Regions from separate parts of the Geodermatophilus sp. SYSU D00758 genome, predicted to be linked through region 1. Evidence: riboswitches for the same ligand, from Rfam matches in the RefSeq annotation. Region 1 holds a riboswitch; each other region holds the start of a gene.

Region 1 (3,199 bases):
ATGTGCCCGGGGTCTCGCGTACCCGGGATGCGGGGGTCCCGGGCTGCGCCGGACCCGGGCCGCGGGGCCCGGTGCGGCCGCGGCGTCGGGCGGTGCGGTCAGGCGACGCGGCGGGCGGAGTTGTAGCCGCCCATCGCGTCCACGGAGGCCACCTTCACCGGCCGGCCGTAGGTGGAGGCGTGCACCATCTGCCCGTTGCCGATGTAGATGCCGACGTGGCTCACCGGGCTGTAGAAGAAGACCAGGTCGCCGGGCTGCAGCGCCGAGCGGGCGACCGGCGTGCCCAGCTGCGACTGCATGCGGCTGGAGTGCGGCAGCGCGATGCCGGCCGCCGCGAACGCGTACTGCACCAGGCCCGAGCAGTCGAAGGCGTCCGGCCCCGCGGCGGCCCACACGTAGGGGTCGCCGATCTGGGCCATCGCGGTGTCCACGGCGACCTGCGCCGCCCTCCCGGGTGCCGGCGCCGCGGCGGGGGCCGGCGGCGCGGCCGCCCGCGCCGCCGGGGCGGGGGCGGCCGACCCGCCCCCACCCGAGGGAGCCGGCGCGGCTGCCTGCTGCTCGTCCGCCTGCTCGGCGGCCACGGCCTCGGCGGCGGCCTGCTCGGCGGCGTGCCGTTCGGCCGCGGCCTGCGCCGCGGCCTGCTCCTCGGCGGCCAGCCGGTCGTACTCGGCCCGGAACTCCGCGACCTGCCGGTCCAGGTCGGCCTGCTGCGCGCTCACCCGGTCCAGCAGCTGCTGCGCCTCGGTCCGGGTGCGCTCGGCCTCCGCGGCGGCGCGGTCGGCCTCGGCCGCGGCGCGGTCGGCGTCGCCGGCGGCGCGGTCGGCGTCCCGCCCGGCCCGCTCGGCACCGGCGAGCACGCCGTTGTTGTGGTCGGCGATGGTCTGCAGGGTGCCGACCCGGTCCAGCACCTCCTCCGGGGAGTCGCTGGTCAGCATGGCCGACAGCGGCACCAGCCGGTCGCCGGTCCAGGCGCCGCGGGCGACGGCCCGCACCCGCTCCTGCGCCTCGGCCAGCGCGGCCCGCGCCGCGTCCACGGCGGCCTGCGCGTCGGCGACCGCGGCCTCGGCGGCGACCACCTCCGCGGCGGCCTGCTCGGCGGCTCCCTGGGCGGCGCGGAGCCGCTCCCGGGCCTCGTTGAACTCCTCGGTGACCACCTCGAGCCGGTGGGCGCGGTCGGCGACCAGCGCGGCGGCCTCGGCGGAGGTGGCGGGGTCGTCGGGGGCGGCGAGCGCCGGCAGGGGGGTGAGGGCCAGCCCGCCGGCGGCGAGGAGGCCCACCAGGACCCGGGGGGCGGACGGACGGCGGGCAGGGGCGGGCACTCGCGCCATGGCCGGGGGAGCTGTCCTCTCTTCCGCGGCCGCCTACCGGGTTAGCTGACGGGTTCGGGCGGGAAGGCGCCCGGCCGCCGCGGCCGGTCAGGGCCGCGGCGAGCTTCACCCCAGGACTGCGGTGGGTCCCCGGTCCCCGGTTCCGGCGGCGTGGCCGGCGCCGGGGTTCGGCGGCGTCCGGCCGGTGCCACCAGTCGGTGACGGAACGACCCGTCCGGACGCCGACACGCTAGAGGCGTGACCGTTCCGGAACCAACCGCCGGCCGGACACCCCGGGCGGGTCTCACGCTGCGTGACGACGCCGCCCGGGGTGGGCGCTCAGAAGTTCCCGCGCCGCTCCTGCTCCCGCTCGATCGCCTCGAACAGCGCCTTGAAGTTGCCCTTCCCGAAGCCGAGCGAGCCGTGCCGCTCGATGAGCTCGAAGAACACGGTGGGCCGGTCGCCGGTCGGCTTGGTGAAGATCTGCAGCAGGTAGCCGTCCTCGTCGCGGTCGACCAGGATGCCGCGCCGCTGCAGCTCCTCGACGGGGACGCGCACGGTGCCGATGCGGGACCGCAGCTCCGGGTCCTCGTAGTAGGAGTCGGGGGTGGCGAGGAACTCCACGCCCTCGGCGGTCATCGCGTCGACGGTGGTCACGATGTCGTTGGTCGCCAGGGCGACGTGCTGGGCGCCCGGGCCGCCGTAGAACTCCAGGTACTCGTCGATCTGGGACTTCTTCTTGCCCATCGCCGGCTCGTTGAGCGGGAACTTGACCCGGTGGTTGCCGTTGGCGACGACCTTGCTCATCAGGGCGGAGTAGTCCGTGGCGATGTCCTCGCCGATGAACTCGGCCATGTTGGTGAAGCCCATGACGCGGTTGTAGAAGTCGACCCAGCGGTCCATCTCGCCGAGCTCCACGTTGCCGACCACGTGGTCGACGGCCTGGAACAGCCGCTTCGGGGCGCCCGCGCGCTTGACGAAGGACGACGACCGGGCGACGTAGCCGGGCAGGTAGGGGCCGGCGTAGCGGGAGCGGTCCACCAGCGTGTGCCGGGTCTCGCCGTAGGTGGCGATCGCGGCCAGCCGGACCGTGCCGTGCTCGTCGGAGACGTCGTGCGGCTCCTCGAGCACGGTGGCGCCCCGGGCGCGGGCGTGGGCGATGCACCGGTCGACGTCGGGCACCGACAGCGCGATGTCGACGATGCCGTCCCCGTGCCGCCGGTGGTGGTCGGCCAGCGGGCTGGCCGGGTCGTAGGCGCCCTGCACCACGAACCGCGCGGCGCCCGAGCGCAGCACGTAGGCGTGGTGGTCGCGGTTGCCGGTCTCCGGGCCCGAGTAGGCGACCAGCTCCATGCCGAAGGCCGACTGGAAGAAGTGCGCGGTCTGGACCGCGTTGCCGACCACCCACACCAGGGCGTCCCAGCCGCTCACCGGGAAGGGGTCGGTCGAGTCGTCGTGCTCGACGAGGCCGACGAGCTGGCGCAGCTGCTCCATGCTCAGCTCGGCCAGTCGCTCCTGGTCGTTGAGCGTGTCGTTCAGGGTGCCGTCGAGACTCATGGGGTCCTCCGTCCGGTGGGCGCGGTGCTCGATCCGCTACCCAGGACACCTCCCTGCCGCACAGGTGGGCAAGATGGATGGACCGAGCTGGCCATCCCGCCCAGTTCGGCGGACGTGGGGCGCACCGGGCTGTCCGGTCTGCACACGAGCCCGGGATCACGGAGGACCGCGGTGGCCGAACTCGACGCGCTCGACCTGGCGGTGCTCACCGCCCTCACCGAGCAGCCCCGAGCAGGGGTGCTGGAGCTGTCCCGCCGGCTGGGCGTGGCCCGCGCGACGGTGCAGGCCCGGCTGCGGCGGCTGGAGGAGTCCGGTGTGGTCGCCGGGTACGGCCC
Region 2 (3,199 bases), on a different contig from region 1:
TACGCGTCCGAGGTGGTGCCCGCGCTGCTCCGCCGGATCTGCTGGCACCTCGGCGTGGCCGACCCCCTGGCCGACCGCGGGGGTGACGACCCGGCCGGCGCGCTGCCGGGGCGCAACCCCGACCCGGCGCCCGAGGTGGTCGTGGCGGCGCACAGCCAGGGCAGCCTGATCTCCCTGGTCGCGTTGCTGTGGCTGCCCGAGCCCGCCCGGTCCCGGGTGCGCTGGGTGACCTTCGGGTCGCAGCTGCGGCAGCAGTTCGCCCGCGGCTTCCCGCACTACGTGACCGCCGACCTGCTGCGCGACGTGGCCGGTGCGTTCCGGTGGGTCAACCTCTACCGCGACACCGACCCCGTCGCCGGGCCGGTCACCAGCTGGGACCACACCCGCGACGGCGGGCCGCTGCGGTCCCGCCGGCTCGACGACCCGGCGCGGCTGCAGCCGGACTGGCTGGACCCGCGGACCGGGCGACGGGTGTGCGGCGACGAGTGGCGCCTGCTGGACCCCGTGCCCGGCGACCCCGCTCTGCAGACGCGCGCGGTGACGGGGACCGGCGGGCACAGCGGGTACTGGACCGACCCGGACTGGCCGCTCGCGCTGGCGGTCGCCCGGGGCCGGGTCCCCGACGGGCGGGTCCCCGGGCCCCCTCCGGTCGGTCCGGCGCAGCGGGCGGCCGGACGACGGCCCGGTCCGGCCGCCGGGAGCCGGGTGACGCGCGGTCACGCCGGACCCCCGGCGGCCGGGGGCGGTCAGAGCGCCAGGACCTGACCCGGCGCGATCACGTGCGGGCTGCTCAGCAGGCCGCTGTTCTTCTCGTACAGCGCCTGCCAGCCGCCGGCGACGCCGTGCTGCGCGGCGATCTTCCCGAGCGTGTCGCCGGCCACGACGGTGTGCGTGGCGCCGGACGGCGCGGCCGGGGCCGGCGCGGGGGCCGGTGCCGGGGCGGGCGCGGCGGCCGCCGTGCCGGCCTCGGGGGCCGACGGGTCGAGGGCCTTGCCGCAGGTCGGCCAGGCGCCCGGGCCCTGCACGTCGAGCGTGCGCTCGGCGGTGGCGATCTGCTGCTCCTTGGTCGCCAGGTCGGCCCGGGCGGCGTACTGCAGGCCGCCGAAGGCCTCCCAGGTGCTCTGGCTGAACTGCAGGCCGCCGTAGTAGCCGTTGCCGGTGTTGATGGCCCAGTTGCCGCTGGACTCGCACCGGGCGACGGCGTCCCAGTCGTTCGGCACGGCGGCCGCGGCCGGGCCGGCGAGGCCGAGGGCGGCCGCCGTGGCGCCCGCGGTCAGGGCGGTGCCGAGGACCAGCCGGGCAGCCCGGCGGGAGGAGGACGTGCGCATGGGAGAACTCCGATCCGCCGCCTGCGAGGTGAGCTGTCGGGTTCGGGACGATCGGTGTCCCGGCCGCGCGCTGCGCGGCTTCACCCCGAGACGCCGGCGGCCGTCGGCCGCGGGCGTCGAAGTGGGTCCCCCGCCCCCGTCCTGGAGCGGTGCAGGTGGTGCGGTGGCCGACGGACGGGGTTGGGCGGATCGGCACCGGCGCCCGCCTCGGTGCGGCGGACGCCGGGACAAGGTAACGAGGGGGTCACGGCACGCTGCACGCGCCCCCCTGGCCCCGGGGGGCGCGGACCGCCCCCCGGAGCCCGTCGGGTCAGAGGGTGAGCCGCTGACCCGCGTGGATGCGGTCGGGGTCGCTGATCACGCCGCGGTTCTTGGCGTAGAGCCCCTGCCACCCGCCCGCCACGCGGGGTCGATCGCGCTTTCCGCGACGGGCCGGTCGGGGGCGGGCTGCCCGCCCCCGAGGGTCACCGTCAGTCGCGGACGAGGAGCGCCACGGGCAGCCGGGCCAGCGCGCCGGCGACCGGCACGCCGCCGGCGTCGGAGACCACCCGCTGCCCGGTGAGCAGGTCGCGCCAGGAACCGGTCGGCAGCCGCAGGGCGGTGTCCCCCCAGCCGCCAGCGGCCTCCAGAGCCACCGGGAGCCGCGTCGCCACCGTCACCGCACCGCCCCGGTCGAACGCCACCGCGTGCCCGGCCGCCGACCCGGTCGCGGTCACCGGCAGGTAACCGGTGAACAGCCCCGGGGAGTCGCGACGGGCCCGCAGGGCGCGGGAGACGACGAGCAGCTTGGCCGCGCCCTCGTCGTCCACCTCCGGCAGCCAGCCCTCGTCGAGCCGGGCCAGCAGCCGGCGGCGGAGGTCCCAGTCGACCGGCCGCCGGTTGTCCGGGTCGACCAGCGAGAGGTCCCACAGCTCGGTGCCCTGGTAGACGTCGGGGACGCCGGGCATCGTGAGCTGCACCAGCTTCTGCGCCAGCGCGTTGGAGCGGCCGTACGGCGCGATCCCGGCGACGAACGACCCCACCTCGGCGTGGGTCGCCGGGTCGTCGAACGCCGAGTCCACGAGGGCGTGCAGCCGGGCCTCGAAGGCCTCGTCGGGGGCGGTCCAGGTGGTCGACGTGCCGGCCTCGCGGGCGGCCTTCCCCGCGTAGCCGTGCGCCCGTTCCCGGGACAGCGGCCAGGCGCCGACGAGGTTCTGCCACACCAGGTGGGCCAGGGGCCGGTCGGGCAGCGGGTGCCGCGACAGCCACCCGCGGACCAGGTCCGCCCACTCGGTCGGGACCTCCGCGAGGACCGCGAGCCGGGCGCGGACGTCCTCGCTGCGCTTGGTGTCGTGCGTCGACAGCGACGTCATCGACGCGGGCTTGCGGTCCAGCCGGCGCACCTGGGCCTCGTGGAACTCCTCGACGGTGGCGCCGAAGCGGGCCGGGTCACCGCCCACCTCGTTGAGCGCCACGAACCGTGCCCACCGGTAGTAGGCGCTGTCCTCGACACCCTTGGCCATCACCGGCCCGCTGGTCTGCTCGAAGCGGGTGGCGGCCTCGGTGCCGGCCTGCCCCAGGACGGGGTGGAGGGCGTCGAGGGCCGCGGTGAGGTCGGGGCGCCGGTCCCGGACGGCGGCGATCGTCGCGTCCAGGTGCTCGCGGCCGTCGGGGAGGTAGGTGCGGTAGACGGGGAAGGAGGCCAGCAGCTCGGCGAGGGCCTCGGTCTGCCGCGCCCGCTCGACGCCCGGCAGCTCCCCGATCACCCGCACCAGGCGGGCGACCTCCGATCCGAGGATGCCGTCGGTCACCTCGCGCTTGGCGTCGTGCACCAGCCGGGCGTAGTCGACCGGACCGCCGGCCAGCTCGGTGTCGAGCGCGGTCAGCGCCGC
Region 3 (3,199 bases), on a different contig from region 1:
TGCTGCGCGGGCACGCCGCCCGCGGCGGGACGGTGCTGCTCTCCAGCCACCTCCTGGGCGAGGTCGAGCACACCGTGGACCGGCTCCTGGTCATCGGCGGGGGCCGGATCGTGGCGGACGGCTCCGTCTCCGAGCTGCTCGGTGCCGACGGGACCGTCGTCCGCGCCGAGCGCCCGGCCGACCTGCGGGCGCTGCTCGAGGCCCGCGGGCACGCCGTCACCGCCGAGCCCGACGGCCGGCTGACCGTCCCCGGCGCGACCCCCGCCCAGGTGGGCGCGGTCGCCGCCTCCGCCGGCCTCGCCCTGGTCGACCTGCGCCCCGCGCAGCACGGCCTCGAGGACCTCTTCTTCCAGCTCACCGCGGCCGCCTGAGCGGCCGCCCACCGCACACCCCGACCACCGCAAGGAGCGCACCGTGACCGCCGTCCTCACCCCGCCGTCCACCGCACACCGCCCGGCCGTCCGCACGGGCGCCGCCGGCCCGGCCACCCTCGTGGGCCTCGAGGTCCGCAAGTCCCTGTCCACCCGGTCCGGCCGCGCCGTGGCCCTGGCAGCGGCGCTGCTGCCCCCCGCGGGTGCGGCACTGGCCTCGGCCGTCAGCGAGGACCCGCTCATCGCGGTCGCGTCGCCGCTGGCGATGATGGGCATGCTCACCGCGCTGGTGCTGCTGGCCCTGGGCGTGCTCTCCACCGCCGGGGAGTGGACCCACCGCACCGTGCAGACGACGTTCCTGCTCACCCCGCAGCGGGGCCGGGTGCTCGCCGCCAAGGCCGCGGCCCTGGTCCTGCTCGGGGCGGGGCTGGCCGCCGTCTCGGCGGCCGCCTCCGCCGGCGTCCTGGCCGTGTTCGAGCCGACGGCGGCCTGGGACGGCGTCGGGCGGGTGCTCGCCGTGGCCGTCGTCTCCGGCGCGGCGTTCACCGTCACCGGGGCCGGCATCGGCGCCGCGGTCGCCAACGCGCCCGCTGCCCTGACCGGCACCTACCTCGTGGTGCTGGGCGTGATGCCCGTCGTGCAGGCCTTCCGCCCCGAGATCACCGAGAAGCTCGACCCGACCGCGGCGGTCCTGCGGCTGGCGGAGACCGGGTCGGGGGCCACGCCGGCGCTGGTCCTCGCCGGGTGGGTCGTCGTCGCCACCGTCGCCGGGGCGCTGGTCACCCGCCGCCGAGCGGTGGCCTAGCCGGCCGGGCCGAGGGCCCTCCCCTGCAGGGGAGGGCCCTCGGTCGTGCCGGTCAGTACCAGTTGTTGGCCTGGAAGTGGCTCCAGGCAGCGCAGGCGCTGCCGTAGCGGTTCTCGATGTAGATCAGACCCGCGTCGATCTGCCGGTACGGGTCCGACGTCTTGGCGATGCCGGTGCCGGCCCACGTGGAGTCGAGGAACTGGGCGATGCCGTACGCGGTGCTGGTCGGGTTCTGCGCGTCCGGGTTCCAGCTGCTCTCCCGCTCCCACAGCTGCTCCAGGCAGGAGAACTGCGCGGCGTCGCCGCCGAGCGCGGACCGCGCGTAGTCCTTGTACGCCTGCTCGGTGCCGCCGGCCGGGGCCGGTGCCGGTGCGGGGGCCGGTGCGGGAGCCGGGGCCGGTGCCGGCGCGGGCGCCGGTGCGGGGGCGGCTGCTGCCTCTACGGCCGGCTCCGCGCCGCCGCGCCAGCTCCCGCGGTCGCCGTCCCGGTCCTGCGACCAGCCGCCGCGGTCGCCGCCGCGGTCGTCGCCGGGGGCGGCCTGGGCGACCGACTGGCCGGCGAAGGTGACGGCCAGGGACAGGGCGCCGACCGCGGTCAGCAGGCGCAGGGCGCGGCGACCGCGGGGCGGCCGGATCGCGTCGGTGGTGTCGTGCTGGGTGGGGGCGTGCAGGGTCGTTCCGTGCATCGGAGAGATCTCCTGGGGTGTGCGGTGACCGGGCGCGCGTCCGTCGGAGGACGGCCCGGCGCAGGACAGGGCAACGCGGCACGAGGCCTGGACGGGCAGGGGCCAGCCACCGGCGCGCTGCACCTCCTGGAGCGCGGAACGGCTCCGGCACGGCGCACGCGGGCGCCGCGGCTCGGTGCAGCGGGGCGGCTGGGGCCTGCTGGATGCGCAGCCGGGGCGCGACGGGCCCGGACTGCGGCGCCGCGGGCCTCTGAGGGCCCCGGGCGGATGGTTCTCCGTTCTCCCCTGGCCGCCTACCAGGTCAGCTGACGGGTTCGGGCTGGGAGTGCCCTACCCACCTCCGAGCGGGCTCGGGGGTGGGACTCACCCCGGTGGTGCAGGTGGGTCCCCGGCTCGCCCCACCGCGGTGGGTGCGACTCGGCGGCATCCGGCGCGGCCTCCCCGGCTGGGGAGGTGACGACCGGCCGGACGCAGTCACGGTAGGGGCGTGACCATCCCGTGACAATCGCTCGTGCCGGACCGGTCCGTCGCCGTCGCGGCCCTCGCCGGACCGGCCCGGCCGGGGCACCGCCGCGCCGACCAGCGCGGGTCCCGCCCTCCCGGCCGGCGGGACCGCGCGACCGGCCGGGAACCGGGCGGGGAACCCCACCGCGTGTCGGCAACGGGCAGCGACGCCGCGGCCACGTCCGCGCGCCGGCGGGCACGCCGGGGGTCCCGGTCTCCCGGGCACCCACCGGCCGGGCCGGCCGCGCGTGATGCCGGTCGCGTTGCGGAATGGCCGGGCACCCCGGGACGTCGGCATCCCCCGTGGACCTCTTCTCCCCCGTGACCCTGGGCGACCTCGAGCTCGCCAACCGCGTCGTCATGGCCCCGCTGACCCGGATGCGCTCGGGAGCCTCCGGCGTGCCCGGCGACCTCGTCGTCGAGCACTACCGGCAGCGCGCCGGCGTGGGGCTGGTCGTCACCGAGGGCACCTACCCGAACCACGAGGGCCAGGCCTTCGTCGGCCAGCCCGGCATCGTCACCGACGAGCAGGTCGCCGGCTGGCGGCGGGTCGCCGACGCGGTGCACGCCCGCGGCGGCCGCGCCGTCCTGCAGGTGATGCACGGTGGGCGGGTCACCCACCCCGACGTCAACGGCGGGCGGCGCGTGGTGGCCCCCAGCGCGATCGCCATCGACGGCGCGGGGCACACCGAGAAGGGCAAGCAGCCCTACCCGGTGCCGCACGCCCTGACCGTCGAGGAGGTTCGGGCGACCGTGGCCGACTTCGTGGCCGCGTCCCGCCGGGCGGTCGAGGCCGGGCTGGACGGCGTGGAGATCCACGGCGCCAACGGCTAC

The links. A riboswitch is a leader RNA that binds a small molecule or an ion and turns the genes downstream of it on or off. The one in region 1 is predicted to bind cyclic di-AMP.
Region 2: another riboswitch for cyclic di-AMP. It lies ahead of ACI8AC_RS20935 (transglycosylase family protein); the one in region 1 lies ahead of ACI8AC_RS13565 (C40 family peptidase).
Region 3: another riboswitch for cyclic di-AMP. It lies ahead of ACI8AC_RS05910 (aggregation-promoting factor C-terminal-like domain-containing protein); the one in region 1 lies ahead of ACI8AC_RS13565 (C40 family peptidase).

Annotation. Positions count from the first base shown of each region.
Region 1 is NZ_JBJGYK010000016.1:48,447-51,645, reverse strand. Features, by position in the region: gene ACI8AC_RS13565 (C40 family peptidase) at 99-1,328, opposite strand; cyclic di-AMP (ydaO/yuaA leader) riboswitch at 1,359-1,476, opposite strand; gene hppD (4-hydroxyphenylpyruvate dioxygenase) at 1,647-2,864, opposite strand; gene ACI8AC_RS13555 (Lrp/AsnC family transcriptional regulator) at 3,036-3,199, shown strand, end outside.
Region 2 is NZ_JBJGYK010000040.1:18,216-21,414, forward strand. Features, by position in the region: gene ACI8AC_RS20930 (hypothetical protein) at 1-765, shown strand, start outside; gene ACI8AC_RS20935 (transglycosylase family protein) at 747-1,328, opposite strand; cyclic di-AMP (ydaO/yuaA leader) riboswitch at 1,332-1,490, opposite strand; gene treY (malto-oligosyltrehalose synthase) at 1,799-3,199, opposite strand, start outside.
Region 3 is NZ_JBJGYK010000005.1:166,272-169,470, forward strand. Features, by position in the region: gene ACI8AC_RS05900 (ABC transporter ATP-binding protein) at 1-371, shown strand, start outside; gene ACI8AC_RS05905 (hypothetical protein) at 415-1,176, shown strand; gene ACI8AC_RS05910 (aggregation-promoting factor C-terminal-like domain-containing protein) at 1,229-1,861, opposite strand; cyclic di-AMP (ydaO/yuaA leader) riboswitch at 2,137-2,294, opposite strand; gene ACI8AC_RS05915 (alkene reductase) at 2,669-3,199, shown strand, end outside.